DNA from 3 places in the Chlorogloeopsis sp. ULAP02 genome. Region 1 is predicted to be linked to each of the others. Evidence: predicted binding sites of a transcription regulator. Region 1 holds the regulator's gene; each other region holds the start of a gene.

The links. Region 1 encodes HrcA, which represses chaperone genes, less so after heat shock. Its sites were predicted from a motif close to TTAGCACTCNNGANTCNNGAGTGCTAA; they were not measured.
Region 2: the regulator HrcA is predicted to act here: its motif matches at 9,504-9,530, upstream of groL (chaperonin GroEL).
Region 3: the regulator HrcA is predicted to act here: its motif matches at 9,724-9,750, upstream of groES (co-chaperone GroES).

What each region holds. Positions count from the first base shown of each region.
Region 1 is NZ_JAYKTT020000080.1:72,550-83,691, forward strand. It holds gene U2718_RS28780 (DUF3352 domain-containing protein) at 1-1,488, opposite strand, end outside; gene U2718_RS28785 (rhodanese-like domain-containing protein) at 1,974-2,333, shown strand; gene hrcA (heat-inducible transcriptional repressor HrcA) at 2,729-3,808, shown strand; gene U2718_RS28795 (DUF2834 domain-containing protein) at 3,942-4,601, shown strand; gene U2718_RS28800 (hypothetical protein) at 4,625-5,299, shown strand; gene U2718_RS28805 (glycerophosphodiester phosphodiesterase) at 5,350-6,330, shown strand; gene U2718_RS28810 (sensor histidine kinase) at 6,379-7,704, opposite strand; gene U2718_RS28815 (hypothetical protein) at 8,228-8,494, shown strand; gene U2718_RS28820 (M4 family metallopeptidase) at 9,573-10,652, shown strand; gene U2718_RS28825 (protealysin inhibitor emfourin) at 10,803-11,099, shown strand.
Region 2 is NZ_JAYKTT020000011.1:33,374-44,515, reverse strand. It holds gene U2718_RS06730 (hypothetical protein) at 1-343, opposite strand, end outside; gene U2718_RS06725 (pentapeptide repeat-containing protein) at 577-1,101, shown strand; gene U2718_RS06720 (pentapeptide repeat-containing protein) at 1,112-1,789, shown strand; partial or broken gene U2718_RS06715 (MFS transporter) at 1,839-2,099, opposite strand; gene mtnA (S-methyl-5-thioribose-1-phosphate isomerase) at 2,203-3,264, opposite strand; gene dxs (1-deoxy-D-xylulose-5-phosphate synthase) at 3,412-5,319, opposite strand; gene U2718_RS06700 (S-layer homology domain-containing protein) at 5,591-6,271, opposite strand; gene trxA (thioredoxin) at 6,530-6,847, opposite strand; gene fabG (3-oxoacyl-[acyl-carrier-protein] reductase) at 7,416-8,180, shown strand; gene U2718_RS06685 (hypothetical protein) at 8,149-8,304, opposite strand; gene U2718_RS06680 (MraY family glycosyltransferase) at 8,306-9,406, opposite strand; gene groL (chaperonin GroEL) at 9,565-11,142, shown strand, end outside.
Region 3 is NZ_JAYKTT020000084.1:60,727-71,868, forward strand. It holds gene U2718_RS30975 (allophycocyanin subunit alpha-B) at 1-193, opposite strand, end outside; gene rlmD (23S rRNA (uracil(1939)-C(5))-methyltransferase RlmD) at 373-1,740, shown strand; gene U2718_RS30985 (anti-sigma regulatory factor) at 2,175-2,630, shown strand; gene U2718_RS30990 (DUF6439 family protein) at 2,735-3,028, opposite strand; gene U2718_RS30995 (hypothetical protein) at 3,072-3,440, shown strand; gene asnS (asparagine--tRNA ligase) at 3,442-4,833, shown strand; gene U2718_RS31005 (APC family permease) at 5,009-6,328, opposite strand; gene U2718_RS31010 (hypothetical protein) at 6,545-6,640, shown strand; gene U2718_RS31015 (chemotaxis protein CheB) at 6,757-7,128, shown strand; gene U2718_RS31020 (response regulator transcription factor) at 8,043-8,720, opposite strand; gene groES (co-chaperone GroES) at 9,768-10,079, shown strand; gene groL (chaperonin GroEL) at 10,161-11,142, shown strand, end outside.

The DNA.
Region 1 (11,142 bases):
GTCAAGATAGACGTAGCCTTGATTTGGTTGGGGAATAGCAGCGATACTATTTTGGAAAGTCCGATTTTTAATTAAGGAATTGTTTTTGGCATTGAGGACTTCATCCATTGTCTCTAGGTTAGAAGCGAAAATTTCGTAATTACCCTGAGTGGTGTGTATTCCGTATACTTTTGTCTCAACGGTGTATTTGCTTTTTTCTTGAGTATCGGCAACTTTCGCAGCTTTGAGTTGTGTCCATGCCGAAATTTTTTGCTTGTCTAAGTCAAAAGTATTCAGTGATAGCCCATTTGAGGAAGCGATCGCATCCAAATGGGAAATTCCTGGGGGTGCAGCCTCAGTTTTTTCTGCCACAAAAATCCAGTCGGGTTTTGTTTGCTCTGGGCGAGGTAGCAATGCGATCGCGTATTCTCCTTGTACCCAGCTAAAAATATCTTCTTTTAAGTTGATATTCCAGCGTTTTTGTGCATCGCTTAATGGTTGTACCAATCGAGATAAACTTTCTTTTCCTGATCCAGAGATGGCAGTTGCCACTTGTTGCCAGAGTTGAGCTAAGTTGCTATTATCCAAACTACTCAAATTCTCTCCGGCGATTGCTAACCCTGCTGAAGCCGGAATATACTGTAATGCGCCACTAGCTTTAGATAATGGCTGTAATGGGGGTGAAGTTTCTCCTTGTCCCAAAAAAGTAGTTTCTGCAACTAATTCCTTATTATTAGGTAAAACCAGAGAAATTAGTTCGCTATCATAGGTTACTGTTTCTGGCAGTTTTAACCCTTGCCATTGTGCTACCAGAGGAAGATTCAAGAAAGCTACTGCTAGTGAACCTTTGGGAAGTTGTTTGATTGCTTGCTGATATTGGTTAGAGTTTGTCAAATTCAACTCAGCAGCCTGAACATTATTAATCGCCTCTCGCAGCACTTTTGGATCGTTAGCAAACAAGACAAAGCGATCTCCTACCGCAGCCCCAGCCAGCACCTGATCTGGCTGAGATTTATCAGCAATCAGTTTTACGCCTTCATATTGTTCCACTGTTAAATTTGTCCCAGCTATTGCCCGTTTGGAAAATAACAAATCCACAAACTCGCGACTTTTTTCTGGTTTATTAGTTGCTAGCGCCATCAAGTACCCTGGCTGGAGTCCGTTTTCTGGATCGCGATCAATGTCTGGGGTGTTAACAGCCAAAGTAATTTCGTTCCCCAACCAAGGTTGAATATCTTGTTTGTAATCAATACCAGTATTAGCGAGTAAGCTGCTTTTAAGCTTGGAAATTTCTCCATTACGTTCTACAGACTGTAATTTATCTGGATTTACCAGCATCGATAGCATTACTGGCGCTTGTTTAGACACAAAAATTGTGGCTTTGGGCTGCGTGGCAGTTCCGCCTCCAAGAGGATTGTTACCGAAGGAGTTAGTGCAACCAGTAATACCAATTGATAGCAGCATAGTTAAACTAGCTGCTAACAAACGAAATAATAAACCTTGCTTCATAATTTTTTTCACATAAACTACCTGGGGTAGTGCTTACACCCAAAAATATTAAACCGCCTTCTTCTACACCAAAAGCGGTTTTCATCCGAAAACTTTGTTCACCTTAGAAAATAAAGCAAATATTAAGTAGGTGGGCATAATTAAATGTAAAATGCCAAAGTCTGAAATCTCAGCAAGAAAGGGCTTTTACCCTTCGGGTTCGCCACTTGACGCCAGGTGACGCCAGGTGCTTCAACGCGCTTAACCCGCAAGGGCGCACTGGCTCACCTTCTGCCATCTAGCTTGAAAATGGGTGTGGGGGTGTAGAGGTGTAGGAAAAGTCAAATTTTCACGCCCTCCTTGTGTGATTTAATCACATGACCTTCTGCCCTCTGCCTTCTACATTATGCTAATGGCACTGAATGTATATGCTCATGTCAACGTGAAGATTTTCTGCGAACATAAATAATATCTAGGAAATCTCTCAGATTGTTTACAAAAGCTTCATGACAGGTAAATCTTTTGGTCAATTCATTACCCAGATTAGTGTAGAAGAACTTGCTCAACGCTTATCAGCAGGTGAGCCGAGCCTTCAGTTGGTAGACGTGCGCGAACCACAAGAAGTAGCGATCGCTTCTCTTGAGGGCTTTGTCAACCTACCTCTTAGTCAATTTGCTGACTGGGCAGATCAAATCCAAACCCGCTTCGATCCTCACGCTGAAACCTTTGTACTCTGTCATCACGGCATTCGTTCTGCTCAGATGTGTCAGTGGCTTATTGATCAAGGATTTACAAATGTTAAAAATATTGCTGGTGGTATTGATGCTTATTCAAACTTAGTCGATCCTTCCATTCCTCAGTATTAATCGGGAATGACGAAAGCAGCTTGATTTTGCTATTCTGGACTTAAGACAATATTAATTCAAGATTCTAAGCGGAAATACTTAGCAGCACTTGATTTATAAATACTTTGTCCATCCGCTGTTGAATCTACTTTTGCGAGAATCCGCCAAACTAATCACTAAAACCTGCCTACTTGGCACTCTCATACAAATAATACGTAAATTGCAAATACTGTAACTTCTTAATTTGGAGAACACTTTTTGCTAGAGGTAAAACAGTCACTTTGTTTTTACGTATTCCAAGATACCTTCTAAATTTGATATCTTGCTTAACTAATTATTAATGGTTATTGCAATCATCTGATAAACTTTTCATTTTTCAAAAATTGATTTAAATTTAGCTTCGATAATTACTCGCCATGCAAGTCCAGCTAACAAATCGACAACAACACATACTCTGGGCAACAGTACGTCATTATATCGCCACGGCAGAACCTGTTGGTTCCAAAGCTTTAGTTGAGGAATATAACTTGGGTGTTAGTTCAGCAACGATTCGCAACGTGATGGGTGTGTTAGAAAAAGTTGGACTACTTTATCAGCCCCACACTTCTGCGGGCAGAGTACCTTCCGACTCTGGTTATCGCATTTACGTTGATAAGCTGATAACACCTTCTGACACTTTAGCACGGCAGGTAGAAGATGCACTGCAACACCGCCTCAAGTGGGAAGATTGGAGTTTGGAAGCTCTATTGCAAGGAGCAGCTCAAATCTTAGCAACCTTGAGTGGTTGCATTAGCTTGATTACCATGCCGCAGAATGTGAGTGCTCAACTACGACATCTACAATTGGTGCAGATTGAATCGGGAAAGGTAATGTTGATTGTAGTAACGGATAGTTACGAGACACATTCGGCATTAATGGATTTGCCACCAAAACGACAAGAAAGACAACTCGATCTAGAGGTAATAGATCGGGAGTTGCAAATTGTTTCCAACTTTCTAAATAATCATTTGCGGGGGCGTAGTCTCCTAGAAATAGCTAACCTAGACTGGAGTCAGTTGGATCGAGAATTTCAGCACTACGGCGAATACTTAAAAGAGTCACTAGCAGAATTTAGTCGTCGGAGTTTGACACCAAACACTACACAAATAATGGTTCGCGGTGTCTCAGAAGTGCTGCGGCAGCCAGAATTTTCGCACCTCCAACAAGTGCAAGCAATTATCCAACTCTTGGAAGAAGAACAAGAACAATTGTGGCAATTAATAGTTGACGAGCCAGAGGTAGAGGAAGTTGGTAAATCACGAGTGACAGTTCGGATCGGTTCAGAAAATCCTCTCGAACCCATACGTACTTGTAGCTTAATTTCTTCTACCTATCGTCGTGGTTCAGTGCCTGTAGGTAGTGTAGGCGTTTTGGGGCCAACACGTTTAGATTATGAAGGAGCGATCGCAGTCGTAGCCGCAGCTGCTGATTACCTATCGGAAGCCTTGAGTCAATAATCTTGTATCCCTATTTTCACAGCATGAGATGCTTCACTTTTTTAAAGTGTTGAAATCATCAATTGTAATGCGTTAAAAATTATAACTTTAGTATGAATTATTTATTTTGCCAGCTTCAGTAAAATAAATCTTCATGCAACAAAAAACTGTATTTTGGTTAATCTGGCTAGGATTGATCACCTATGCCTTTGTATTTTCTCCTCCCAATCAACCTGACACATTCGAGTTGATTAAAAATCTTTCTACGGGGCAATGGCAAGGTATTAATCCGCTTGTTATTTCACTATTCAACATTATGGGCGTTTGGCCTGTAATTTATAGTGAAGTCATATTTATAGATGGTAGAGGGCAAAAAATCCCTGCTTGGCCTTTTGCTGCTCTATCTTTCGTCGTCGGAGCCTTTGCTCTGCTGCCCTACTTAGCTCTACGAGAACCAAATACACAGTTTTCTGGGCAAAAGAATACTTTTCTAAAGCTACTAGATTCTCGCTGGATTGGTGTGGTTTTGACTATAGGCGCGGCTATTTTAGTTGGCTATGGATTAGGGCAAGGAGATTGGAATAATTTTGTACAGCAGTGGCAAACCAGCCGCTTCATTCATGTGATGAGCTTAGATTTTTGTCTACTTTGCGCATTATTTCCTGCATTACTGGGAGATGATATGGTGCGTCGTGGGTTGAAAAATCCTCAAATATTTTGGTTGGTGGCACTGATTCCACTTTTCGGCCCGTTGATGTATCTATGTATACGTCCATCTTTACCAGAAGCGAGTTCAGAGCTGTTACCCAGTTAGAACAACTGTATAAACTCATAATTATGACTAGAAGAATAACACTTTGGTCGCTGTGGGCTGGATTTATTGCTTATGTTTTGTGGTTAGCTCCACCTTTTGATCTAGAAGCCACAGTTACGCTACTAAAAAATATCTTCACCCTGAATTGGACAGAGGTAAATCCCGTTATCCTGTCACTATTTTCTCTGATTGGCATCTGGCTATTTATTTATAGCGCCCTTCTGTTTGTTGATGGCAGAATGCAAAAGACTCCTTTTTGGCCTTTTGCTTTAGCAACAGTAGGAGCAGGAGTAATTGGTTTGCTGCCTTACTTGGCATCTCGCGAACCCAATCAAGAATTTTCTGGACAAAAAGATGCTTTTTTACAGTTGTTAGATTCTCGCTTTTTTGGTGTCATCCAGAGTTTAACCACTATTGGCTTATTTGCCTATGCTGTGATTTTTGGCGATTGGGCAGGTTACTGGCAGCAATTTTTGGGCGATCGCTTCATTCATGGCATGAGTTTGGCATTTTGCTTGTTCTGTCTGTTATTCCCAACTGTTTTGGGTGATGATATGGCACGGCGCGGCTTGAATAACCTCCAACTATTCTGGGCTGTAGCGTTTTTACCGTTATTTGGCCCTCTTATCTATCTTTGTCTGCGTCCTCCATTACCGGAACCTAGTATTCAAGTTAGGCAAGCAGAAAATGCCTATTAGGATAATACATTACAAAGCAAAATACTAGTGAAATTGTGCCTATAACTTTGATGCAAAAAAAACCAATTATCATTGCACATCGAGGCGCAAGCGGTTACCGTCCAGAACATACACTAGCTGCTTATGAATTAGCGATTGAGATGGGTGCTGATTTCATTGAACCAGACTTAGTTATCACTAAAGATGGTATTTTAATTGCTCGTCATGAAAATGAAATTTCTGAAACAACAGATATTGCTGTTCGTCCAGAATTTTTAAGTCGTAAAACTCTCAAGATTATCGATGGGGAAGCCAAAATAGGCTGGTTTACTGAAGATTTTACTCTGGCAGAAATTAAAACATTAAAAGCGAAAGAACGAATTCCCCAATTGCGTCCTCAAAATACAAAGTTTGATGGACTTTTAGAAATTCCTACCTTGCAGGAAGTTATTGATTTAGCAAAGCGTAAAAGTATAGAAATAGGACGCGTTATTGGAATTTACCCAGAAACTAAGCACCCAACTTACTTTCAATCGATTGGTTTGTCGCTAGAAGATACTCTGATCGAAACTTTGCAGGCTAATGGGTATGAGGAAAATAATGCACCTATTTTTATTCAGTCCTTTGAGGTGAGTAACCTTAAATACTTATCTACAAAAACTGATTTACCCCTAGTACAACTGCTTAATATTAGTGGTAAGCCTTATGATTTTATAGTGAATAGCGATACTCGAATCTATACAGATTTGGTAAAAATAGAAGAATTAAAGAAAATTTCAAGTTATGCTCAAGCTATTGGTATTCATAAAAATTTACTTGTGCCTAGAGATAATAACGGTAAATTATTATCACCAACATCTTTAGTTAGTGATGCTCATGCGGCTAATTTGCTAATCCATGCATGGACTTTCCGCAATGAAAATTTATTTTTGCCACAGGAATTACAAGAAAATCCTCAAGGAGAGTATGAACTGTTTTTTAATTTAGGAATTGATGGTGTATTCAGTGATTATCCTGATACGGCTATTTCTGTTTTTCTAAATATGAAATAAAGTTTTTATTTTTCTAATTTATTTAAGAGCAGAAATTAAATAAGAATTTTAAGAAGGTGGAATTTGAATTAAAAATTCTGTACCCCCTTCTGTCAAGGCAATATACTGCAATGTTCCACCATGATTCTCGGTAATAATTTGATAACTAATTGAAAGCCCTAATCCATTTCCTGCTTCCTGAGGTTGAAGAGGGAAAAAAGGTTGAAATATTTGACTAGGTACTAAATCTTTCATTCCTATGCCATTATTTGCAATCCTAATTGTTACTTGCTGTTTATCTATAGTAGTAGTTATACGAATCTGAGGATAAATAATTTTTGTATTGTATTCTAGGCATATAGATTCATCCAAAGACTCGATCGCATTTATGAGTAGATTCATAAAGACTTGATTTAGTTGTCCTGGATAACATTCTACTTTTGGTAAATTACCATACTCTTTGATAACTTGAATAGCGGGGCGTTTGGGCTTGGCTTTCAAGCGATGCTGTAAAATCATCAGAGTTACTTCTAATCCTTCATGAATGTCAACAGCTTTTTTTCGCTCTCCATCCGCTCGTGAAAAGTTTTGTAGAGATTGCATAGTGCTACGGATACTATCCGTTCCTACTTTCATTGAAGAAATCAGCTTCGGTAAATCTTCTAGAATATGAACTAGATCCATTGCTTCTATTTTTTCTTCAATATCATTTCCTGGGTAGAAAAATTTTTTTTGGTAAAGATGAATCAATTTAACAAGTTCTTCAACATAATTACTAGCATGATATAAATTAGTGGAAATCAGTCCAATAGGATTGTTGACTTCATGGGCAATACCAGTAACCACTTGTCCTAATGAGGAAATTTTTTCACTTTGTACCAGTTGTAACTGAGTTTTTTTAAGTTGCTCTAAAGCTAGAGAAAGTTCAGCAGTTCTTTCTTGTACTCTTTTTTCTAGTTGCTGCTTTTGTTCATCTAACTCTAAATTTAATCTTCGCATTTTTAAATGTAATTTAACTCTAGCTAATACTTCTTCTTGTTGAAAGGGTTTAAGAATATAATCAACAGCACCTAAGGTTAAACCTTTAATTTTCTCTTCTATCTCTGAAAGTGATGTAATAAAAATAATTGGAATATCTCTGGTTGATAAGTCTGTTTGTAAAAGACGGCAAGTTTCAAAACCATCTAATTTTGGCATCATCACATCTAATAAAATCAAATCTGGTGGATGATTTTTAACCTTTTCAATTCCATTGATGCCGTTTCTCTCAGCCAAAACTTTATAGCCTGCATTACTTAAAGTCGTATATAAAACTTCTATATTAGTGGGACTATCATCAATTACTAAAATAGTCTCATCATAATTTTTTTCTGCTTCTTTAATGACTGAAGTCATGTCTTTTTGATTTTTAGTACCGATCTGCTTATATATTTCCCAAATTACAACTCAAAATTGAAATCATTTGTTTCCAGCTGTTTTCCCTGTAAGAGTAAATCTGCCCCCTACAGCACAGAGACAGCAACTCATCACCCTCCTACCCTCGTTACTAAGTTGAACTTAGTAATCACACAACAAAGTATGATAGGACTTACGCAAAATCCCTCTCAAATCCTCTAGACTTTTTACCCTCAGTCTTCTCTGCAGTTTATTATTCCATAGCTCGTGCGTAAGTCCTGTATGAAAGAGGATTTTTCCCTACACCCTCTCTCAAGTCAGCCATTCACGCTCGGTTTTGTCACAACCAAGTATGAAAATACCTCTTTCTGTTCCCTGTTAAGAGTTCCCTTTTTTCTAGCTAGATGTCAGTTTGCTCTATTTTTAAATGCTGCCTCGGTGGGATTTTAGTAGTTGGTAGCATCAAGATTTGATATAAGCTGTCTACAATTGGTAGAGTAATCTGAGTCTTAGGAATGGAAAAATGAGAGTTTGGCTGGCTTGCTTTTTAGTGTTATTTGCCTTAGCGCAACTGTTTGATTGGATGGAAGAATTGAAGCTACCCTTACCTATTTATATATTAGGTGGTGCTTTTTTAGCTGTTGCATCCAACTACGATAAGCTTTTTGGAACTTATTTCAGTGATATTACTGATACAAGCATAGAAGCGCAACTAGAACACCAGCAATTAGATTTATCACCTCAACACACTGCTTCTGTTTCTTTACCAGAATCTGAAGTCAAAGAGTAACTTGCTTGATGGTTAATAGCAGGCAGTTTTAACAAGTATGCATCCAATGACAAAATCTTCCTATACCTATACATTGACTAAGGCTTGCTGAATTTAAAGATTTTTTGTAAGTATATTTACGGAATTAATGCAACTTTGATCTAAGAATACTTTGGAATATTACAACTAAATACAGCAAGTAATAACTAAAATTCTTTAAGTAGAGAAAATAATTAAGGAAGGGAATGGTTTAAATAAACATTACGTGAGCTGTTAAGTTCTGTCGTTAGGATCTTGAAAACAAAGAAAAAGTCAAGGAGACAGCCCCCTGACTAGATTTCATTTATGTTCTACAACACACAACCACACATAACTAGTGAGGTCTACAACTATGTTAAATAAATCATATGCCTTTAGTCCATCAATTGATGCTTTTATTTTTGAAACCGCGAAAAGAGCGATCGCACAAACACCCAAAATAATTACGTAGAAGTAGGAACTTTGCTGTTTGAGTCTTATCTTCAGCAAAATAAATCATTAAAATAAGATAAAATTGATGCTATTTAAGCAAATTTCTGAAAATTTGAATGAAAACGGCTTTTAATGGGAATATAAGCTCAATTCTGCTAATCTTATCTGTTTGTCAGAATTTAAATTCAGTACTCCAGAAATGAGCAATCCAATTAGAAATAACTCTGCAAAATCTAAAATAGTTCAACAGATTTTAAGTATATATTAAGTTATATTATGATTTTTATAGTTAAAAGAAAGTAAAAAATCAAAATAAATTGTTTAACAGGAACTATTATAGAAACCTATTACATATATAAAACAGCGTCGCGAAGTACAACCAAAACTAAAACTTAAAATTATAGCTTAAATAGATTTTATGTTTTGGTAATCAGACATTTCCAACTAAAAGTAGCTTGTGTGAATATTCTTACGTACCAACAAGCCTACTGAATCTAGAGAGGAGAAAATAATCTTCAAAATACTAACCCAAATATTCCTATTTTTATGAGGTTTTAACTCTTTTATAAAAAAGAGTTAAAACACTATTTGTCATCACTTTATTTAATTAATAAGGAGAAAGTCTCAAATGGTTAGAAAAGTAAAAGAATCATTGGGGCTTAAGTGTAAGCATCTACTATATTCTCGATGCCCAATGTGTTGTATTGTACCCCCGCATATGCTGGAAAATATTGCTGTAAATGGCACTCCCCAGCAAAGAAGTTGGGCATTTCACACCTTAAGTGTTTCAGCACAATTTCGGGGACGACGAAATGTCGTCGGTGCAATTAATTTTGCACCTTCCCCTGGTGAAAAACGCCGCACCATTTACGATGCCAAAAATACTGAAGAACTCCCCGGTAGACTGGTGCGTGGTGAAGGAGATCCTCCCAGTACTGATGAAGCAGTAAACGAAGCTTACGATTTTGCTGGAGCAACTTTTGACTTGTTTTATGAAATATATGAGCGCAATTCTATTGATGATAAAGGGTTACGTTTAGACTCGACAGTACATTATGGTGTCAATTATGACAACGCTTTTTGGAATGGTGATCAAATGGTTTATGGTGATGGTGACGGTGAAATCTTTCAACGCTTTACCAAATCTATTGATGTGATTGGGCATGAGTTAACCCACGGTGTAACTCAGTATGAAGCAGGTTTGATATATTTTGGTGAATCAGGAGCGCTGAATGAATCATTTTCTGATGTTTTCGGCTCCTTAGTGAAACAATGGGTGAAAAAACAAACTGCCGAGCAAGCAGATTGGATAATTGGTGAAGGTTTATTAGCACCAATTATCAACGGTGTAGGTATCCGTTCGATGAAAGCACCAGGAACAGCATATGATGATCCACTCCTGGGTAAAGATCCTCAACCTGCCCACGTGAAAGACAAATATGATGGTGTTGAAGATAACGGTGGGGTACATATTAATTCAGGTATTCCGAATTATGCTTTTTATTTAGCCGCTGTCGAAATTGGCGGTTATGCTTGGGACAAAATTGGAAAAATTTGGTACATAACTTTACGTGATCGCCTGCGTTCTCGTGCGAATTTTAAACGTGCTGCCAATGCGACAATCCAAGTTGCTGGCGAACTCTATGGGCAAGGAAGTAAAGAACAAAACGCAGTCAAAAACGGTTGGCAAAAGGTTGGAGTTCTGTAGTCAGTAGAGACACGATGAATCGCGTTTCTACATTAGTAACTTTTGATGATTACCTGTGTCGGTAGAATTTTGTGTTGCTAAACTGGGAGTTGAAGCTAAATCCTCCCAGTATTTTTTTGCGAGCAAAAAGCATGACTACGGAGAGAAACCATGCGGATTTCACTTGAACGCACAGGCGGTTTTGCTGGGATAAGTAAAAAAACAACCCTTGATACGGCTAACTTGGCTTCGGAGGAAGCAAAGCAACTACCTCTGTTAGTGGAAGCCGCGAATTTCTTTAATTTACCTGCAAATATGACTACTCCTCGTAACCAGCCCGATCGCTTTCAGTACACTTTGATGGTGGAAGACAACGGCAGACAACACACGGTAAGAGTGAGTGAGGCAGCACTACCAGGAACCTTACGACCTTTAATAGAATGGGTACAAACCAGAGCTAAAAAGTAACGACTTAAGTGGTTAGGCAAAATTAAAATTACAGGTAGAGGTA
Region 2 (11,142 bases), on a different contig from region 1:
CAATTACTTGCCCGGCTTTAACTTTGTCACCTTCATTCACCAGCAATTTGTCTACACGACTATCCTGGGCATTGGCAACCGATAATTTTATTACCTCTCCTTTTGGCTCCAGTCGTCCTAGAGCAGTGACTTTTGTTTGTTCTGCTAGGCTTGGAGTAGGAGTTGGTATTACTTTAGGTGTTTCTTTTTGAGTAATAACATAAACAGTAGCCAAACCAACACAAGCGATCGCCACTACACCAGCAATCCAAATTGTCAGCTTTTTCCTACCCTTTAATTTTGGAACTGCGACTGACTCTAGGGGTGGTGGTTTTTTTGAATGTTTGTCTGGAGTGAGAACCATAATAGATTGCTGCCAGTCTCAATATTTTCTAAAATCACTCGTAAACAGATTTTAAGAATCCTGCTTGTGGTTCAACCAATTGGATGAAAATAAAAGTGAGATAAAGTTCCTTTTTCACTTGTCCCACCTAAAGTTGTAGAAAAACAACATGAGGAACTTGTGAAGAAAGTCACACAAGTAAAACTCAAGTTGTCAGCGCCGTATCTATTGTCAAGATTGGGAATGATTAAGTTATGGATGCGGATGATTTATTGGGACGTTACGCTGCTGGCGATCGCGATTTCAGCAGTACAAATTTGAGTGGAATTAACCTAGCTCAGGAAAAATTAAGTGGAGCGAATTTAATTCGTGCTAACCTCGCCAAGGCAATTCTCACTGGAGCCAATTTAAGTGGTACATTCTTGGTGGCGGCTAATTTAGATCAAGCCAACCTTAAGGGTGCAACTTTAATAGTCGCTAACCTCAATGGAGCAGATTTAAGTAGAGCCAACTTAAGTGAAGCTAACTTGAGTGAAGCGGTTTTGAGTGGTGCAGTATTGCAGAAAGCAAACTTGTCAGGTGCTATTTTGCAAGGCGCTATTCTAGCTGGTGTGAACTTGATGCAGTCTAATCTCCAAGGTGCTAATTTGCAGGGAGCCAATCTTTATGGCGCAGATTTACAGGAAGCCAATCTCAGTACAGCTAATTTAACCCGCGCTAATCTACGGGGCAGCAATCTGCGAGGAGCAATCATGCCTGATGGCAGCATTCATGAATAGGCAGGTAAAAATGAATATAGATGAACTATTACAGCTATATGCCGCAGGAGAACGGAATTTTCCTGGATTTAGCTTCAATGGAGCAAGCTTATATCAAGTTGATTTACAGGGAATTAATCTTAGGGGTAGCAAATTAATTGGTGCTAATCTCAGTGGTGCTAATTTAAGAGGAGCAGATTTAAGTCAGACAAATTTAATTGGAGCGAACTTAAGCGGTGCCAATCTCATGCAAGTTAATCTGAGTGAGGCTGATTTGATTGGAGCTAACTTGGGAGGAGCCAAACTGGGTGAAGCCAATCTTGTGGGCATGACTTTGAGTGGAGCTAATCTCAGTGCTGCCAATTTAAGTGGAGCGAACGCAAGCCAAGCATGTCTTCAGGGAGCAAACTTAGCTAGTGCTGTTTTGAGTGCTACTTTAGTAGAAGTGAATTTAGAGGGAGCAAATCTCAGTCATGCCAGTTTAACTGAAGCTGATTTGCAGCAAGCGAACTTGAGTGGAAGCAACTTACTAGGGGCAAACCTTTGCAGGGCTAAACTATATCAAGCAAATTTGAGCGGAGCAAATTTACATGATGCGAACTTGAGAGAAGCAGATTTGAGGAGCGCTAATCTTCAAGGAGCAAACGTGAATGTTGAGAGTTTGCAAGAAACCTATCTTCAGGGAGCGATACTTCCCGATGGTAAATAGAAGGCAGGGGCAGTCCCGATGAAAAAATTTCACCGCCAGGTATGAAAATTGCCAATAATAACATTCGCGCTAATCCCATGCGACTGCATAGAAGACTGCTAGCCAATGCTGCAAATATGTAGCCAGAAACTTGACTGATAAAAAGTAAAGTGATGGTTGCAGAAGTCAGGTTAAATGTTGCTTGGATTGAGGGGATTAGAACACCCAAACCTCCCTCGGCGATCCCAATTGCGATAAAAGCATAGAAAGATAAAGCGATACCAATCCAGGCTCGATTGTTGAAATGCGATCGCTTTTTCCCTTCTGTCATGTGTCTCCTGCTTCTACTTACTAAGCACAAAAAATAAGGCTTGGTTTTCCTTAAAAAATTTTGCCAAGTCCTTGTAATGCTCTTACTATTCAAAAATATCGTGCTAAACCGCTTGCTTTTCCTGCAAGTGTTTTAATTCACCAGGAGCAAATGTGCCTTTCTCCGTAATGATTCCTGTAATTAATTCTGCCGGAGTGACATCAAAAGCTGGATTATAAAATTCTGCCCCAGATGGTGTCACAATAGTGTCGCCAATTTGGTAGATTTCTGCGGGATCGCGCTCCTCAATAGGGATTTGACCGCCATCAGATAAAGAAAAATCTATTGTCGAAAGGGGTGCAGCTACAAAGAAAGGAATATTATGAGCCTTAGATACTAGTGCTAAACTATACGTACCAATTTTGTTAGCTGTATCTCCGTTAGCAGCAATTCTATCAGCACCCACTACCACTGCATGAATCAAACCCTGCTTCATACAATGGGCAGCCATGCTATCAGTAATTACCGTAACAGGGATACCTTCTTGCACACATTCCCAAGCAGTTAGTTTTGCACCTTGCATTCTGGGACGAGTTTCGTCAGCAAACAGTCGTGCCAACCGTCCCTCTCGCCAAGCAGAACGCACTACACCTAAAGCAGTACCATAACCAGCAGTTGCTAGCGCCCCAGCATTACAGTGGGTAAGCAAAGTTAGCTTATCTGGATGAGAAGGTAATACCTTTAAGCCATGATCACCGATCGCCTGACAAGTTTGTAAATCTTCGGCGTTAATAGTTTGAGCAGTTTGAAAAAGAGCTGTTTTGATTTCGTCTACAGTACCTATAGTTTCATAGGCAACCTTCATCATCCGCGAGATTGCCCAAAACAAATTTACTGCTGTAGGGCGAGTAGAACGTAGCATCTGTGCTACTTTCTCTAAGTAGTTTAAAAACTCATCACGGTTGTCTGTGTGAATTTCCACTGCTCCCAGATAAATTCCATAGGCAGCTGCTACACCAATAGCCGGCGCACCTCGAACAATCATAGTTTTAATTGCCACTGCCATATCTTCACTGCGGCTAATTTCTACAAATGCATATTCACTTGGTATCCGGGTTTGGTCAATGAGTGAAACAGCGTTGTTATGCCAAATAACCGGATAAACTTGGTTGGTAAGGGAATTCATGGAAGAGAATTTAATTAAATTTTTTAGATAGTAACGTTAGCAATTCTACTAGTTCTCGCGTTTTATCTCACGCACCATCCCAGATTTTTGGTGCGTTAGGACTAATGTCCATAACGCACGCTACTGAATGTAACTAAATTGTGAGTTTTAACTTACAACAGATAACTGTTGTTGAAAGAAAGCTTCCAATACCCTCTGAGCTATTTGTGGGCTAGTTAAACCTAATTCTGCTTTAGATTCATTAGGTTCTGCGTGTTCCACAAGAGTGTCTGGTATACCGATCCGCTTGAGTGGAACCATAATGTCCGCATCTAACAGCGCCTCTGCCACCGCAGAACCAAAACCACCCATAACACAGCCTTCTTCTAAGGTGACAACACGCCCGATTTTCTTAGCCAATGGGAAAATTAATTCAGTATCTAGAGGTTTGGCAAAACGGGCATTAATTACAGTGGCTTGAATACCATGTTCGCTGAGAACTTCTGCCGCTTGCAGAGTTGGATTTACCATTGTGCCATAGCTGACCATCAACACATCATCACCGTGGCGGAGAATTTCACCTTTGCCAATTTCCAGAGGTTCCCAGCCTTCTTCCATTAAAGGAACACCGTAGCCATTACCACGGGGGAAGCGCATGGCGATCGGCCCTTTCGTATAATCAATACCCGTGACAATCATGCGTTGTAGCTCGGCTTCGTCTTTTGGTGCCATTAGTATCATGTTGGGAATGCACCGTAAGTAAGCTATATCATACATACCCTGATGGGTGGGGCCATCTGCACCAACAATTCCCGCTCGATCTATACAGAAAAATACAGGTAAGTTTTGGATACAAACATCGTGAATAATTTGGTCGTAGGCGCGTTGCAAGAAGGTAGAGTAGATCGCCACAACAGGACGCATACCTTCTGTTGATAGTCCGGCAGCGAGAGTCACAGCGTGTTGTTCGGCAATCCCCACATCAATATATTGATTTGGTAACTTGGCTTGCAGTTTGTCTAAGCCTGTTCCTGTAGCCATTGCTGCTGTGATCCCGATAATTTTTGGATTTTGTTCAGCGAGTTTGACTAAGGTATGAGCAAAAACTTTCGAGTATGCAGGAGGTTTGGGTTTGTTGGAGGGAACAGCTTTTCCTGTGGTTAAATTAAAGGGAGATTGGGCATGATAGCCTACTTGATCTTTTTCGGCAATTTCGTAGCCTTTACCCTTCACTGTTGCCACGTGTACTAAAACTGGGCCTTGAATTTGGTGTGCCTGTTGGAAGGTAGCAATTAATTCTTCTAAATTATGTCCATCTACAGGCCCCATATAAGTAAAGCCAAGTTCTTCAAAAACTGCCCCCACTTTCGGAACAGCTAAACGCTTCATCCCTTCTTTGATGCGTCCTAATTCGGGAGAAAGCGACTCACCCACAAAAGGAATTTGTTTAAATTGTTCTTCAAAGTTATCCTTAAGAAACTGCACCGGGCCACTTAAACGCATTTTGTTTAAGTAGCGGGGAATGGCTCCAACATTGGGAGATATAGACATCTCGTTGTCGTTGAGGACAACTAACAAGTTAGTTTTTGGTAAATGTCCGGCATGATTAATGGCTTCTAATGCCATACCACCAGTCAATGCCCCATCACCGATAATAGCTACAACTTTAAATTTTTCTCCTTTTTGATCTCGCGCTAAAGCCATGCCCAAGGCAGCGGAAATACTGGTTGAAGCGTGTCCTGCGCCGAAATGGTCAAATTTATTTTCGCAACGCTTAAGGTAACCAGCAATGCCATCCTTTTGCCGCAGCGTATGGAAACGGCTGTAACGTCCTGTAATAAGTTTGTGGGGATATGCCTGATGTCCTACATCCCAAATCACTTTATCGCGGTCTAAATCCAGTGTTTGGTAAAGCCCTAGCGTTAACTCTACAACACCCAATCCCGGCCCCAAGTGTCCTCCGGTGGCTGCTACTGTTTGTAGATGCTTATCCCGAATCTGGCGGGCAATTTGTTGCAACTGCCGGATCGACAATCCATGCAACTGGTTGGGATGAGTGATTTCGCTCAGATGCATACTATAGCGTTTTCCTCTCTAGATTTTATATTCTGATTTTCCCATGCTCCTTTGGCTGAAAAACAATTTTGAAGTAGGTGAAAATAAATAATCGTTATTATTTCATTATGTTAAACCACTCCTATTTTTGAAGATAGGGGACAGGAGATAGGGGACAGGGGATAGGGAAGAGATTTTTACACAGCAATGTAGAGACGCGAAATTTCGCGTCTCTACACCTCACCAAATCTCACTCGAAATCTTTAACTGAACCGTATTGGTTCACTAACCACTACTTTTCCATGAGACTATTGGGTGCAGGAGGTGCTTCCGGTGTTTCGGATTGTGGCTGTTGTCTGTGTAAATATTTACTTAATACATAAGCCATGTCACCACGTGTCATAGGTTTTAAAGGAGAAATATTGCCTTGGGTATCTATATTCAGAAATCCTTCAGTTGCGACGGTAGCGATCGCTTTTCTTGCCCAAGTTGGAATAGATGCGGCATCGGGATATGGAGTAAGTATTTCCTGAACAGTTTCATCAGAAAATTGAAATACCCCGTACGCTTGAGCAAAAATTGCTAAAGCTTCTGCTCTTGTCACCCTTTGATTGGGAAAAAATAAATTTCCTCGATAGCCTTTCATAATATCCGTTTTCAAGACTAGCTGAATATCATTAAATGCCGGGTGAGAAGAAGGCACATCTGTAACTACAATATTTTCTTTGCTGGCTGCTTGTCGTTTATCCAGTCGAAATACTCTCACCATCGTTGAGGCTAATTCTGCTCGGTTGAGAATTTTTTCTGGATGAAAATTGTTATTTGAATAATTAGTCATCCAGTTGACAGCAATTAACTGTTGAATTTGATGCTCTGATGGCTGTTTGGAATCTGTTTGCACTTGGGCATCAGCTTTTACTGGAAAGTATTGAATTAAAGCTACTAAGGACAGAACACTTAAAAATCTACGCATCATAACCACTTCATTGCTGTTACTATATATTTCAAAAACTAAACACTAAAAGTTAACACCCACTCTGGTTTAACCTGATCCGGAAATTCAGCAGACTTGCTTTTGGATCTGATGACGGATTGGTGCTGATTGATGTTGCGTAGCAGCTTAATTTTAAAGAAGGCAGACAAAATAAATAAGAAGTAGGAAACAGGGAACAGATGAGTTCAATTTTTCTGTACCCTGTGACCCGATATTAAAAATAATTAAATTTTTGGGTTAAATCAAAGATTCTAGACGTTGCATTAAATCTGAAGATTGTAATACCCCCTCAATTCGTTCCACTGGTTTCCCCTGCTTGAAAAGTACCAAAGTTGGTAGAGCATAAACTTGATAATCATTAGCTAACTGGGGATATTTCTCAGTGTCAATTTTTACAACCCTTATCCGCCCTTGGAGTTGAGCATTGACTTGCTCTAAAATTGTGGCCATCATTCGACAAGGCCCGCACCATTCAGCGTAAAAATCTACCAGTACGGGTACATCAGAACCAGACAGCATCTCCTCGAAGCTGTTGAATTGCTTTTTAGTAGACATGTAACACACACTATTTTGCTATAGTTTGATTTTAATGGTAGTTCTTGCTAGAGAATAATAGGTTTAAAATCATTTTGTTTTCACCCTTTTTAAGGGTCTTCCTTAAATCTCAGTACTTATAGAAGTAAAATCAATTTAAACAGCTATTAACTGGACTCATAATTCACAATTCTTCACCAAAAAAGAACTCAGAAAGCAGTAGTCAGAATATTCTGGAATCTAAGTTCTTTGCTCGATTGAATTTAATATTTATTAATATTTCTTTTGAGAAGTTTTGTCTAAGAGAAGCGAAGGGAATTAGAAATTTGTTGTGATTGTTTGTTTTATATGTCTTAACTAACAAAAGAAACGCTTTTTCCTCTCCTAAATCCGTGTTTGTTCACAGCAGCCGCACAGGCAGCGCTCTACCCACTATAAATAGAACAAACAAGTCAAACCCTCTTTCCTACCCGCGCTCTTGCGCGTAGCGATTTCTGCCTTCTGCCTTGTCTCAAAGCTGGTTTTCCACGTAACCCCCAAGGTTTTATGATGATTAGCGCTGTGACTTACAATGCTGAGAAGTAATTTTATGGGAATGTTGCCAGAAAATTTACAAACCTTACAAGGTAAAGTGGCAATTGTGACAGGAGCTTCGCGGGGGATTGGGCGAGCGATCGCACAAGAATTGGCTAATTATGGAGCTAATGTAGTTGTCAACTATGCCAGTTCTAGTCAGGCAGCAGAAGAATTAGTATCAGAAATTACAAAATCTGGTGGTAGTGCGATCGCCCTGCAAGCTGATGTTTCCAAAGCCGATCAAGTAGACGCTTTGGTAAATGGCGTGATGGAAAAGTTTAATCGCGTTGATATTTTAGTCAACAATGCAGGTATTACTCGCGACACTCTGCTTTTGAGGATGAAGCCAGAAGACTGGCAGGCGGTCATCGATCTCAATCTGACTGGTGTTTTCTTATGCACTCGCGCTGTGAGTAAAATTATGCTCAAGCAGCGATCGGGGCGAATTATTAATATCAGTTCCGTCGCCGGACAAATGGGTAATCCCGGACAAGCCAACTACAGTGCAGCCAAAGCAGGTGTTATTGGCTTTACCAAAACTGTCGCCAAAGAATTAGCTTCTCGGAATGTTACTGTTAACGCTGTTGCTCCCGGTTTTATCGCCACCGATATGACCAGTAACCTCAATGCTGAAGATATTCTTAAATACATTCCCCTTGCTCGTTACGGTCAGCCAGAAGATGTTGCTGGCATGGTACGCTTTCTTGCTGCCGATCCCGCGGCAAGCTACATCACGGGACAAGTTTTTAACGTTGATGGCGGGATGGTGATGGCATAAATACCAAAGTGGGGAAAGGAAGACGCAAAGACAACCAGACGCGGTGACGCCCAGAGAAATGAGGACAAGGAGACAAGGGGAGAGAACCTAATTCACAATTCCCCGTGTCCTCTTCCTTCCCCATGTCACTTTGTCCTCGTGTCATTTTCAGTTGCTCGCACCTTTTGCCAAACAGTAAAGCCTAAAAGGATAATGATGCTTACAGTGGTAGCAAGCATCACTAATAAACTCATGCCTCTAATTCTCATTGCCATCCAGTTACACACCAAAGTAATTGACCAAAGGGTGAGCGCGGCGTAGCGTTGAGATAAACCCCAAGCTAGCAAGCGATGGTGCAAGTGGTCTTTACCAGGGGTACTCATCGGATTTTTCCCCGCCAGGAGACGCCGTACAAACACTTGCGTAGTGTCCAGCACTGGTAAGAGCAAAAACAAAACTGGAGGTACTAAGGAGAAAACCGTAGTTACTTGCAAATCGCCGATAATAGTTGTTGCTGCTAGGACATAGCCGAAAAAGTATGCTCCAGCATCACCCATAATGATCCGTGATGGGTGAAAGTTGTGTCGCAAAAAACCTAGTGCCGCTCCTCCCAAAGCTGCTAAAACTAACGTCGCAGCAGCCCAATTAGGAAATTGTGCTGACACTGCTAATAAACTCATGGCAGTAATAAAGCTAACTCCTCCTGCCAAGCCATCCATACCGTCCATTAAGTTGATGGCATTAGTGATTCCCACCACCCAAAGCACTGTCAGTAAAATCGAGAGTAAAAAGTCTATGGGAGTGCCGAAAGTAACTTGAATACTGATGCCATTGGCGACCAACAGCAGTGCTGTCAGGATTTGTACCAATAGGCGGACAGTGGCAGGTAAGCCGAACTGATCGTCGATAAAGCCTACAAGCACCAATATGGAACCACCTAAGAGAATTGTCAGCACCTGAGCCAATACATTTTGGAGTTCAATCGGTCTTAAGAGGCTAGCTAGCACCAATGCTGCTATTACTCCCGTATAAATAGCCAAACCACCTGCATTTGGCAAAGGTTCTCGATTTAGTCGTCGTGCATTTGGTTGATCAGCCCAACCAACCCGCAAAGCAAATTTACGTACCGCCGGAATTAAACGCCACGTTACAACCCAAGCCAATAAAAATGTAAATACCACTGCTAACCAGCCGGAACCGCTAGGGTCAGCAATACCAAGAGCCTTAAGGAAGCTGTATATATTCATTTGTCGCTTCCATCATCACTGACTGTATCCAACATCAGCATCAAGTGTATACTAACCATTTTGTTCTCACCATCGGGGAACTGAAACATTCTGCTTGTTAGCACTCTTTGTCTGTGAGTGCTAAATTGTCTAATGGAAGAGCTCGCAAGTTGATAAATATGGCTAAGATTATTGCATTTGACGAAGATTCGCGGCGGGCATTAGAAAGAGGCATTAACGCCCTTGCTGATGCTGTGAAGATTACCTTAGGGCCAAAAGGTCGTAACGTCCTTTTAGAGAAAAAATTTGGTACACCGCAAATTGTTAATGATGGTATCACCGTTGCCAAAGAAATTGAGCTAGAAGATCCCTTAGAAAATACTGGTGCTAAACTTGTCCAAGAAGTTGCTTCTAAAACCAAAGAAGTAGCTGGCGATGGAACAACCACGGCGACAGTGCTAGCACAGGCGATAATTCGGGAAGGTTTGAAGAACGTAGCTGCCGGGGCAAATCCAGTCGCGACACGGCACGGAATCGAAAAAACCGTTGAAAGGCTAGTGCAGGAAATTGCAGCAGTAGCCAAGCCTGTTGAAGGTAGTGCGATCGCTCAAGTAGCGACGGTTTCTGCTGGCAACGATGAAGAAATCGGGGCTATGATTGCCGAAGCAATGGAAAAAGTCACTAAAGACGGTGTGATTACCGTAGAAGAGTCTAAGTCTCTGACAACCGAATTAGAAGTGGTTGAGGGGATGCAAATTGATCGGGGTTACATTTCGCCCTACTTCATCACCGACAACGAGCGGATGACGGTGGAATTTGAAAACGCCCGCATTTTAATTACCGATAAGAAAATCAGCAGCATTCAGGACTTAGTACCAGTCTTGGAAAAAGTAGCCCGTTTGGGTCAAGCGCTGCTAATTATCGCTGAAGATGTAGAAGGCGAAGCTTTAGCAACTTTGGTGGTAAATAAAGCGCGGGGTGTGCTGACAGTTTGTGCAATTAAAGCACCTGGATTTGGCGAACGCCGCAAAGCGATGTTAGAAGACATTGCCATCCTCACCGGTGGACAGCTAATTTCTGAAGAAATTGGTTTAAGCCTGGATACAGTTTCTTTGGAAATGCTGGGAACTGCCCGGAAAATTTCGATTGACAAAGAAACTACTGTCATCGTCTCTGAAGCTGCACAGACACAAGATGTGCAGAAGCGCATTGGCCAAATTCGCAAGCAACTACAAGAAACCGATTCAGAGTACGATAAAGAAAAACTGCAAGAACGGATTGCCAAGTTAGCTGGTGGTGTAGCCGTGATTAAAGTAGGTGCAGCCACAGAAACTGAACTTAAAGACCGCAAACTCCGAATTGAGGATGCCCTCAACGCTACCAAAGCCGCTGTAGAAGAAGGAATCGTGCCTGGTGGCGGTACGATGTTAATTCATCTGTCTACAAAAATCGACGAAATTAAAAATAGCCTCAACGACGAAGAGCAAATTGGTGCTGAGATTATTAAGCGATCGCTAGATGCTCCGTTGCGCCAAATCGCAGATAACGCTGGTGCTGAAGGTTCTGTGATCGTTGAAAAAGTGCGTTCTACAGAATTTAACGTCGGTTACAATGCCGCGACTGGGGAATTCCAAGACTTAATTGCTGCGGGTATTATCGATCCCGCTAAAGTTGTACGTTCAGCCTTACAAAACGCTGCTTCCATTGCCTCTATGGTATTAACCACAGAAGCGATCGTGGCTGAAAAGCCTGAGAAA
Region 3 (11,142 bases), on a different contig from region 1:
AGTCGGGGCGCTTCTGCCAAAGCTGTTTAGTAGCTTCCTGCACTATTTTTTTTTCGTTTTCAGCCAGGGTGTTGGCAATACGTACCCGCTGTTCGCCTGTTTGCAAAAAGTCTTTAATACTTTTGAGTTCACCACTGCTGGGATAACGCAGTTCGTCGTCGGCTTTGAGAATAACTTGGCTTACTACAGTCATGATTATTTAAATCACGAGATTTATTATTTGCTAGTTTAACGAGTCTTGTGGACACAAGGGAAGAGGATGGGGGGATTGAGGGAGTGGGGAAGGAAAGACAAGTGGACAAGCACAGGAGTAACAGGGGAGTAATAAACCAACCACTAAACTACTAACTACTAACCACTAACTAATAACCAATGAAAGACACACTTTGGAAACAAGGCGAATTAATAGAAGTTAACATTACTGATTTAAGTGATACAGGCGATGGTGTAGGACGATCGCACGAGCGAGTAGTATTCGTGCCGGATACTGTGCCTGGCGATCGCGCTATTGTCCGCCTAGTACACGTCAAAGCCAAATTTGCCCACGGTAAGCTTAAACAATTGTTAAAATCTTCTCCTCACCGCATTCGCTCAAGTTGTATTGTGGCCGATAAGTGCGGTGGATGCCAGTGGCAGCATATAGATTATGAATATCAGCTAGTAGCTAAACGCAATCAAGTTATTCAAGCATTAGAACGTATTGGCGGTTTTGCACAACCACCAGTAAATCCGGTTTTAGCTCCTTTAAGTGCTTTGGGTTACCGTAATAAAGCTACCTATCCTATTGGTTTATCAGCAACTGGAAATGTTCAAGCTGGTTACTACCAAAAAGGTAGTCATCAATTAATTAATTTAAATCAATGCCCTGTCCAAGATACGCGATTAAATCCTTTGTTGACTCAAGTCAAACAAGATATTCAAAAGCGGGGTTGGCAAATTTATGATGAACATCGTCACACGGGGGTAGTACGCCATATTGGATTACGTATCGGTCGCCGCACTGGAGAAATTCTGCTAACTTTAGTGGTGAAAGATTGGGATTTACCAGGGATTAAAGATCAAGCACAAGAGTGGCTTAGGCGTTATCCGGATTTAGTGGGAGTTTGTTTAAACCGGAACTCTCAACGCACAAATTCCATCTTTGGATCTGAAACTCGGTGTGTTGCTGGAATCCCTTACCTGCGAGAAAAATTTGCTGGGCTAGAATTTCAAGTACGACCAGACACATTTTTTCAAGTCTATACAGAGACTGCGGAGGCATTGTTACAGGTCATTCAATCACAGTTGAATCTGCAAGGAAATGAAGTGTTACTGGATGCCTACTGTGGCATTGGCACATTAACTTTGCCTTTGGCAAAACAAGTACATCAGGCGATCGGTTTAGAAATACAACCAGAGGCAGTGGAACAGGCGATTTTAAATGCACAATCTAATCAAATAAATAATGTATCTTTTCTTACGGGCGCAGTAGAAAAAATACTGCCGCAATTGGAAGTAAAACCGGATATTGTTTTGCTAGATCCACCACGTAAAGGATGCGATCGCCAAGTGATAGAAACTTTGTTGTCCAATCAACCCCAACGAATTGTTTATGTCAGTTGCAAAGCCACAACCCTTGCCCGTGACCTCAAATTACTTTGTGAACATGGAGTCTATACCATTAAACTTGTCCAGCCAGCTGATTTCTTTCCTCAAACAGCTCATGTGGAAGCGGCAGCATTTCTTGTGTTATCACAATAGATAAAGGTACTGATACCTTTACAAAAACTCAAAATTTAAATTTGTAGTCTAGTGCATAGCAACAATGCTAAACTAGAGTTAAGGTAAGAATATAATCCTTCTGTTCATAATAAATAGAAGTAGTATGAGCTACTCTAAGACATACAATTAGGTTGTCTAAAATATAAGTCGGTAGTTAAAAGAGTAAGTTAACACTCTTTTGTTCATGGATACAAAGCATTTTTTGATTTGCTGACTGCAATAGCAGATTTATTTAGGCCGTTTTATATGAGAACAACCCAGTGTCAAAAAGAGAGCTTATGCTCCCTGGCATTTTCAAAATTTAGTTTTAAAGACTTAAGTTTGAAGGCAACATGACCACCTCAAAATTTAATCAGGGTGCCTGTGACACCAAACTGATGTCTAGCTAACTCTGAAGCTGCGGGGTTTCTCTTGTGATTACCATTTCACTTCGTCCACTCGGACGTAATTGGGGTACAATTAGCTTTGCCTCAACGCTATATCTTTGTCCAATACTAGATTTACTCTTGGCAGAAATTCCAGTCAAAATGCAAGCTGAATTGCGGCTAGGACTCCAGGAAGCCTTAGTTAACGCAGCCAAACATGGCAATAACCTTGATCCAAGTAAAAAGGTTGTAGTACGTTTTTCGTTAATAGATAATCAGTATTGGTGGGTGATCTCGGATCAAGGCAAGGGTTTCACTCCGCTATGCAATTGCGATACAGACCCATCACGATTTTTGCCATCAGATGAGGCAGAGAGTGGTCGTGGTTTATCAATTTTACATCAGATTTTTGACCAAGTAGAGTGGAACAAAAGGGGTACAGAGTTAAGACTTTGCAAATTATTAGATCAGAATCGACTCAGGATACCGCTGTTGCGAAATTAGGATAGTGGTTAGAGATTGTAGAGGCGGGTTTTGCTGATAATCTTGCCGTTTAAACTGATAATTTATCTTCTAAACCCGCCTTTATAGTAGTTAGTAGTGAACGACTAGCCACTAACCATTTTTTTGTCTCCGTGAGTTGGGCAGGGTGGTGCAGTAATAGAGCGATCTAACCATCCCGTTGCCACTTCTAATCTTGCCAGAGCTTCTTGTTGTTGATCCTTGAGAAGGAAGACAAGAGCTGCCGCTAGTTGTTCGCTAGCGCGAGCTTTACGATTAGACTTGAGGCGGTGCCAATCATTAGGGGAAATGCTCAGTTTCTCCATCAACGCTTGGGCAAGCTCCAAGGTAGTGTGATCATTCAGTTGACTGTTTTGAGGCTGCTGTGTAAATTGAGACATACACTTTTAGCAAAGTCGCATTTATCTTTACTGTACTACTTTAATGAAGCAGCCTCCAAAATCAAGAGAACCATCAGAAGAGAAAAATCCAGAACTAGATTTTGAACAAGAACTGTTGGAAGTAGGGCGATCGCTTGGGGCATTAAAACAGCGTTATCGACAGGTAAAACGCGATAGTCGTCAACAAAAACAATTGCAACAACAGTTTGAGCAGCTCAATCAAACTAAAAATCTGACGCCAGAAATGAGAGCCGAGTTACGGCAAATTCAACAGCAATTGGAAGTGCTAGAAGTGTGCTTAGAAAGCCAGCTGTTTTCTTGGCACGGATTGAAAGATCCTTTTTGGCAAGCCGTCCGCTTCGGTGGATTGGGCGTTATCATAGGCTGGATATTAAAGTCTTGTGCTGGATAATATGGTAGCTCGAAGGATTGCAGAAATCTTAAGAAATGGTCAGCCGGATGAATCAATAAAGGTTCAAGGCTGGGTTCGTACAAAGCGTGAATTAAAAGATTTTGCTTTTATTGAAGTCAATGATGGCTCTTGTTTGGCTAATTTGCAGGTAGTAGTCAGTACAGAATTGCCAGACTACGAAGCTCTCTTAAAAAAATTAAATACGGGTGCCTCTGTGGAAGTATCGGGGGTATTGGTAGCTTCCCCGGCAAAAGGGCAACGGATTGAGTTGAAAGCAAATAGCCTAGAAGTCTACGGAGAAGCTGATCCCGAAACTTATCCTTTGCAGAAAAAACGTCATTCTTTTGAGTTTCTGCGTACTATTGGACATTTGCGATCGCGCACCAATTCTTTTGGGGCAGTTTTCCGTGTCCGCAATGCTTGTGCGACTGCTATTCACCAATTTTTCCAAGAACGTGGTTTTTTGTGGGTGCATACTCCCATCATTACAGCAAGTGACTGCGAAGGTGCGGGAGAACTTTTCAGTGTCACTAGTTTAGACTTGAAAGACATTCCTCGCACAGAGAAGCAAACAGTAGACTATAGTAAAGACTTTTTTGGTAGACCAACCTATTTAACAGTTAGCGGTCAATTAGAAGCCGAAATCATGGCGATGGCATTTACCAATGTCTATACATTTGGCCCTACTTTCCGTGCAGAAAACTCCAATACCTCTCGCCACTTAGCAGAATTCTGGATGATCGAACCAGAAATGGCTTTTTGTGATCTCCACGGTGATATGGATTTAGCTGAAGAATTCCTCAAACATATATTCAAATATGTAATAGAGAAATGCCCAGAAGACATGGAATTTTTTAACCAACGCATAGATAATACAGTGCTGGCAACGGCAGATAATATTATAAACAATCAATTTGAACGTATCACTTATACAGAAGCAATAAAACTTTTAGAAAAAGCTGATGTTAAGTTTGAATATCCGGTGAGTTGGGGCTTAGATTTGCAATCAGAACATGAACGCTATCTTTGCGAACAAATGTTTAAAAAGCCAGTCATTGTTACCGACTATCCAACCCAAATTAAAGCCTTTTATATGCGCTTAAATGACGATGAAAAAACTGTTGCCGCGATGGATATCCTCGCATCGAAAATAGGTGAAATTATCGGGGGATCGCAGCGGGAAGAACGGCTAGACGTGTTGGAAAAGCGGATACAAGCCCAAGGAATGAAGCCAGAAGATTTGTGGTGGTATCTTGATTTACGCCGTTACGGTACAGTTCCTCATGCTGGCTTTGGATTGGGATTTGAAAGACTTGTGCAATTTATGACAGGAATGGGAAATATCCGTGATGTGATCCCCTTCCCACGCACGCCAGAAAATGCAGAGTTTTAAGGATAGTTATAAACCGAGTTTATAAAATACGCCCTGTAAGATCCCCGACTTTTTAGAAAAGTTGGGGATCTGTGTTTTGAGTTTATGCATTTTTACTCACATTTTGCTCCTAACAATATGAATGTCAAAACCACAACTACGTGCAAGGAGAGCTAGGCATTCACTTATTGCCGGGTTAATAAGTGCGTGGTAAGTGTGTTCTTCTGAAAGCCTTTTGGATCAGAATTAGAAGCATTCCAATTCCTACAAACACCAGCGCCAAAATGTGACTTGCACCAGAAGCAAAAGCAAACAGAACCAGATTGAAAAGTAACGCGATCACCGGAACTATATAGGGAACCCGAAACCCGTTAGTTTCAGGTTCTCGGCGTTTTATGAGTAGCAGCGAGAGGTTGACAAGACAAAACATTGCCAGAATCAAGGTGGCGGTAGTTCCTGCTAAAAATTGCAGCGTTCCAGAAAGCGCCAGAAAAATGGCAATTGGTAAAATGACCAGCAGCGTTCGATAAGGCGTGGCTCTGTGTCGATGTAGTTTCCCTAACCAAGCGCTTAGAAGTCCTTCACGCGACATCCCAAACAACAGCCGCGATGCCGTGACAAAATTTAACAGCGCCGTATTGAGTACAGCAAATAGAGCAATAATTGTAAAAACGATCTGGGGAAAATTGGGCTGCGCTCGACGAACTACATCGAGTAACGGAGCGCTTGAAGCAGCAAGCTCGGAGGGATTGAGTACTTGAATAGCAAGCCATGAGACGAGTATATAGACTACGCCCGCGATCGCCAAGGCAAGTAAAATCGCTCTTGGCACGTTACGTTCGGGATTTTTAACTTCCTCCGCAACATTAACAATATCTTCAAATCCAATAAAGGCATAGAAAGCCAGTGCCGCTCCCTGGAGCACTGCACTCCAACCTATGGCTTGCTCGTTAGGGACAGCAGCAGGATTAGCCGCACCAGCACCGCTCAAAAACAAGGTTGAAACCAAAATTACAATCAAAAGACCGGCAACCTCAACAGATGTGCAAAAAATATTCAGAGCCGAGGATTCCTTCATGCCTCTGAAATTGACAAATGCCAACACCGAAAAAAGCGCCAGGATAATCAGCCAAGCTGGAATCGCTGGTATAAAAGCGTTGAAATAGCCAGCAAATGCTTTCGAGAGCGTCGCCATCGAAACCAAGCATGTACAAAACATTAACCAGCCGACTAATATAGAGAGCCAGTCGGTGCGAAATGCCCTGTGGACAAAGCATGCTACTCCACCGCTTTGTGGAAATCGGCTGCCCAGTTCGGCGTAACTTAAAGCCGTGAATGCCGCTACAATCATAGCGGTTAAGAACGAAGCCCAAACCAAAGTGCCGGCAAGTCCGGCAATTTTTCCGACTACCGCATAAATTCCCGCACCCAAAATATCACCCACTCCGTAAATCACCAAAGTTGGCAATCCAAACACTCGCTTGAGTGAATCTGCTTCTGCTACATTTTTTTGCATACAACGCCTAAGAGCTTTTTTTTACTCAACTGCTAACTTTTCAAACATCTTTGTTACTAGGTTGAACTGGTAACGAAGGTTTTGAGGCTGCGCCTCCAGAATGATGGTTTCCGAATAAGTCTGCAAAGGTTCTGGAAGCGAAGTTGCCGTCAATGGTATCGACGCTTGGAACACGGTACGCAGTGGAGAGTATGACTGGTGGTGACTGATATTGATATGCCCCGCTCGAGTGGCTTTGAACTTACAAGCCAGATTAAAACCCATGCCAATTTAAAGCATACTCCTGTAATTATTGTTTCATACAAAGACTGAGAAGAAGACCGACTGCAAGGATTAGAAGTAGGTGCAGACTACTATCTAACCAAGAGCCACTTTCATAATATAGGCTTGTGCAAGCAGTGATTGACTTGATTGGAGAGGCTTAAGGCATGAGGATTGCCATCGTCAAAGATACGCTCATGGCAGTGGAGATAATGCGTCGGATAGTCAAAAAAGAGCCAAATTACAAGTTGGCGTGGGTTGCCTACGATGGTGTAGAAGCTGTTGGTAAAGGTGCAGCAGACACCCCTGATTTAATTTTGATGGATGTACTCATACCCAGAATGGATGGAGTAGAAGCCACTGGTGCTCGCGGTTTAAGCTTATTGCGGCAAGCTGGTTGGCATACCATTGCCCAAGACGAAAAGACTTGCGTTGTTTATGGTATGCCTAAAGCCGCAGTAGACTTAGGAGCAGCAATAGAAGTTCTGCCTGTGGAAGCGATCGCCCCAACTTGTGTCAAACATTTACCTATTTACTAAATATTTTGTAATTAATATTTATACTTCTATTTATGTAAAATAATTAATATTTATACTTCTATTTATTTAAAAATTAATATACTATTCAAACATGAAAATTTTTAAAATTAATAATGCACATTGTAGTTTACAGCAAATTTCGTGTATTTGAACCACAATTTTTTGTCGGGGTGAGTTTAGCAAATATCCTTTCGGTTTAAGCTAGAGATTTAAATAAAACCCGCAATGCAATTGATGCTCTCTTAGAGCAGGAGGAATAAGAAAATAAACAAATTTTGATTCAGACAGAAACAATTGATGAAAAATATATTAGAGTTAGAATTAAAGACAAGGGGCCAGGAATTGAGTTAGAAAACCAAAAGTAAAATCTTCGATCCATTTTTTACGACTAAGCCAGTAGATAAAGGCACAGGCATAGGATTAGCAATTAGCAGTCAAATTGTTGATAAGCATAAGGGCTAAATTTCAGTTAAGTCCGAACCAGTACACGGAACTGAATTTACCATCGAGATTCCTATAAAAATAGACTGATATTAGGATTACTATTTGATTTTTGAACAACATGTAGGGTGTGTGATCGCAAAGTGTAACGTACCATTTCCAAGGATTTGGTGCGTTCGACTAAAGTCATAACGCACCCTACTTAATTTTTCTCTGGTATTGGCAGGAAATCGCATCAGGAGCAGTAATCTTACAAGTATATACAAAGATATAGCTGCTTAAAGGCGGCGCTACCAAAGTCTAACTTCGCAAGATTGTAAATCTTAAACTATACAATCAACTCAACTAAATTCAGGAATTTTAATATCCATTCACTAGTAAAAACAATAAACACTTGAGGTATGAGTTTTGAGTTATGTGTTTGTAATTTCAAAACTTACTCATAACTCAATTCTCATCACTTAATGCTTTATTTATGCCATTTGATTTTCAATCGCCCACCGCGCTAGTTCAGTGCGGTTGTGTAGATTGGTTTTGCCCAACATATTGGACACATGGCTTTCAACTGTACGCTGACTGACATTTAGCTCTTCAGCAATTTCGCGGTTTGCTAAACCCCTAGCAACAAACTGCACCACTTTTAGTTCTGTGGGGGTTAATTGTACATCGAAGGGAACTTGGATACGGGAGCCATTCTCCCCTCCTTTTGCCTGATGTTCTTTCCAACGAATGGTTTGCTTTAGAGAAGATTCTACCTGTGCTACTAGTTCCTCAGGCTCAAAGGGTTTAACCATGTATACATCAGCACCTTTATTCAGACCTTTAACTCGGTCTGCGCTTTGTCCCTTAGCCGAAAGGAATAGAACGGGAATCCAACTGGTGCGTTCGTTTTGCCGGACTTGCTCTACAAAAGTATAACCATCCATTTCCGGCATCATCACGTCACAAATGATCATGTCTGGAATATCCTGCTCTAAAATTTCCAGAGCTTCTCGACCATTTTCTGCGGTGATGACTTCATATCCCCGAAATTCCAAGTAATCCTTCACCAGCAAAATCAGGTTGGGGTCATCATCAATGAGTAGAAGTCGTTTGTGATCTTTCATGCTGGGTTCTTTCATAGCAGTGGCACTTGTCGCGCTTAGATCCATCAAGGTCTTGAATAGCAATCCTTTTTGGTGGTTTGTTGTGATTTTGTGCTTTTTCCTACTTAACTTGCCTTTGGTTCGTAAATATCTCAAAATAATAATTGCTTTTGAGAAACTACTATATCAATGGCAAAAGTCCAGTGAGGATACGTAGAGCATTAGTATTTATAATGCGTTATTATATATCGCTTTGAAAGGAGCGGGCAAAAAACTTCAATTGAATAATAATCTTTCAGATTATCAAATTCTTTTTGGCTAAATATGCTCCCTGTTAACAATTAACCCGCACTTTCCCTAGCTTGCTGTCTTACCATATCCTTCGGCTATTAAGCTGATATCAGTTGATTGCGAAAAACCGAAGCATTTTCTGACAAGGAATGAACTAGAAAAGCATACTCTTCAACCACCTTATTTCCTATTAAGTGTTTTTGTATAACCCGCTCAATAACTTTCACAGTTGTTTAGCGATCCCAGACTCTATCCGGGTAAACAACTATTATCGGCCCAGAGCAACAAACTCGCAAGCTGTCGGCTTTGCTTTGAAGTATGCAACTGGGATGACTCTGTTGGGAAAAATCTAGCTACAGCTGTTTTTAGCCGCTTGTTCAAGTTTTCCCTTGTTTCCAGACTAGCTTCTTTTGCACTATATTTAGGCATATTCTGAACAGTACAGATAAAAATATTTCTCTGAATTTTTCTCAAGTCCCGAAGTTTCTATACAATTACTTAAGGCTTTTGTTTGGGGCTGTTGAGTGGTTTTTCTTATTTCTAGACTAAGTTGGATCACTTTATTTTTTACCTATCCCACAGTCTCTAATTTCTGTTCTATAACAATTTCCATGCTTTGCAAATAAATTTGACCATATATAAATATTCGTAACTTAATCAAAAAAACCTGAAAGACTCAATAATTAGAGTATTTTTACTCAAAATAATTCTGTACCTGATCAAGTTCGGGAACCCGTACACTCCAAATTGTTGCTATTGCGCATCATCCTTCGCTAAATTAGCACTCAGGAGTTGAGAGTGCTAACCAAGCACGAAATTCGTATGGCAGCTGTATCTCTAAGCGTTTCTACCGTTAAACCTTTAGGCGATCGCGTTTTTGTGAAAGTGAGCGCCTCTGAAGAAAAAACCGCAGGTGGATTGTATTTACCCGATACTGCAAAAGAGAAGCCTCAAGTAGGCGAAGTAGTTGCAGTTGGTGATGGCAAAGTCAAAGATGATGGCGGCCGTCAGCCAATGGATGTAAAAGTAGGAGACAAAGTTCTTTACTCCAAATATGCCGGTACCGATATCAAACTGGGTACCGACGAATATGTACTACTTTCAGAAAAAGACATTTTGGCGATCGTTTCGTAGTCATTAGTCATTGGTCATTAACAATGACTGCTGAATAAATGGCAAGTGACAACTAAACATAAAGAATTGAACTAGAGAATTATGGCAAAGCGCATTATTTACAACGAAAACGCTCGTCGCGCCTTAGAAAGAGGCATGGATATCCTGGCTGAGGCAGTAGCTGTTACCCTCGGCCCCAAAGGTCGTAACGTAGTACTAGAAAAGAAGTTTGGTGCACCACAAATTGTTAACGATGGTGTAACCATTGCTAAAGAAATTGAATTAGAAGACCACGTTGAAAACACTGGCGTTTCTTTGATTCGCCAGGCTGCTTCCAAGACCAATGACGCTGCTGGTGATGGTACCACCACTGCTACTGTTTTGGCACACGCAGTAGTCAAAGAAGGCTTGCGTAACGTTGCAGCTGGTGCAAACGCGATTCTGCTCAAGCGCGGTATTGATAAAGCTACTAACTTCTTGGTAGAAAGAATTAAAGAACACGCTCGTCCTGTTGAAGATTCCAAAGCTATTGCTCAAGTAGGTGCCATCTCGGCTGGTAACGACGAAGAAGTCGGTCAGATGATTGCCGAAGCAATGGATAAGGTAGGTAAAGAAGGTGTAATTTCCCTGGAAGAAGGGAAGTCTATGACCACCGAATTGGAAATTACTGAAGGGATGCGCTTTGACAAAGGCTACATCTCTCCTTACTTCGCCACCGATGCAGAGCGGATGGAAGCAATCTTCGATGAGCCTTTCATACTGCTAACCGATAAGAAAATTGCCCTAGTACAAGACCTCGTACCAGTTCTAGAGCAAGTAGCTCGCGCTGGTCGTCCTTTGGTAATTATCGCCGAAGATATTGAGAAAGAAGCTTTGGCAACCTTGGTAGTCAACCGTTTGCGTGGCGTTCTCAACGTTGCTGCTGTGAAAGCTCCTGGTTTTGGCGATCGCCGCAAAGCAATGCTCGAAGATATCGCCATCCTCACTGGCGGTCAAGTCATCACCGAAGATGCTGGACTGAAGTTAGAAAACGCCAAGCTAGATTCTCTGGGTAAAGCTCGCCGCATCACTATCACCAAAGACA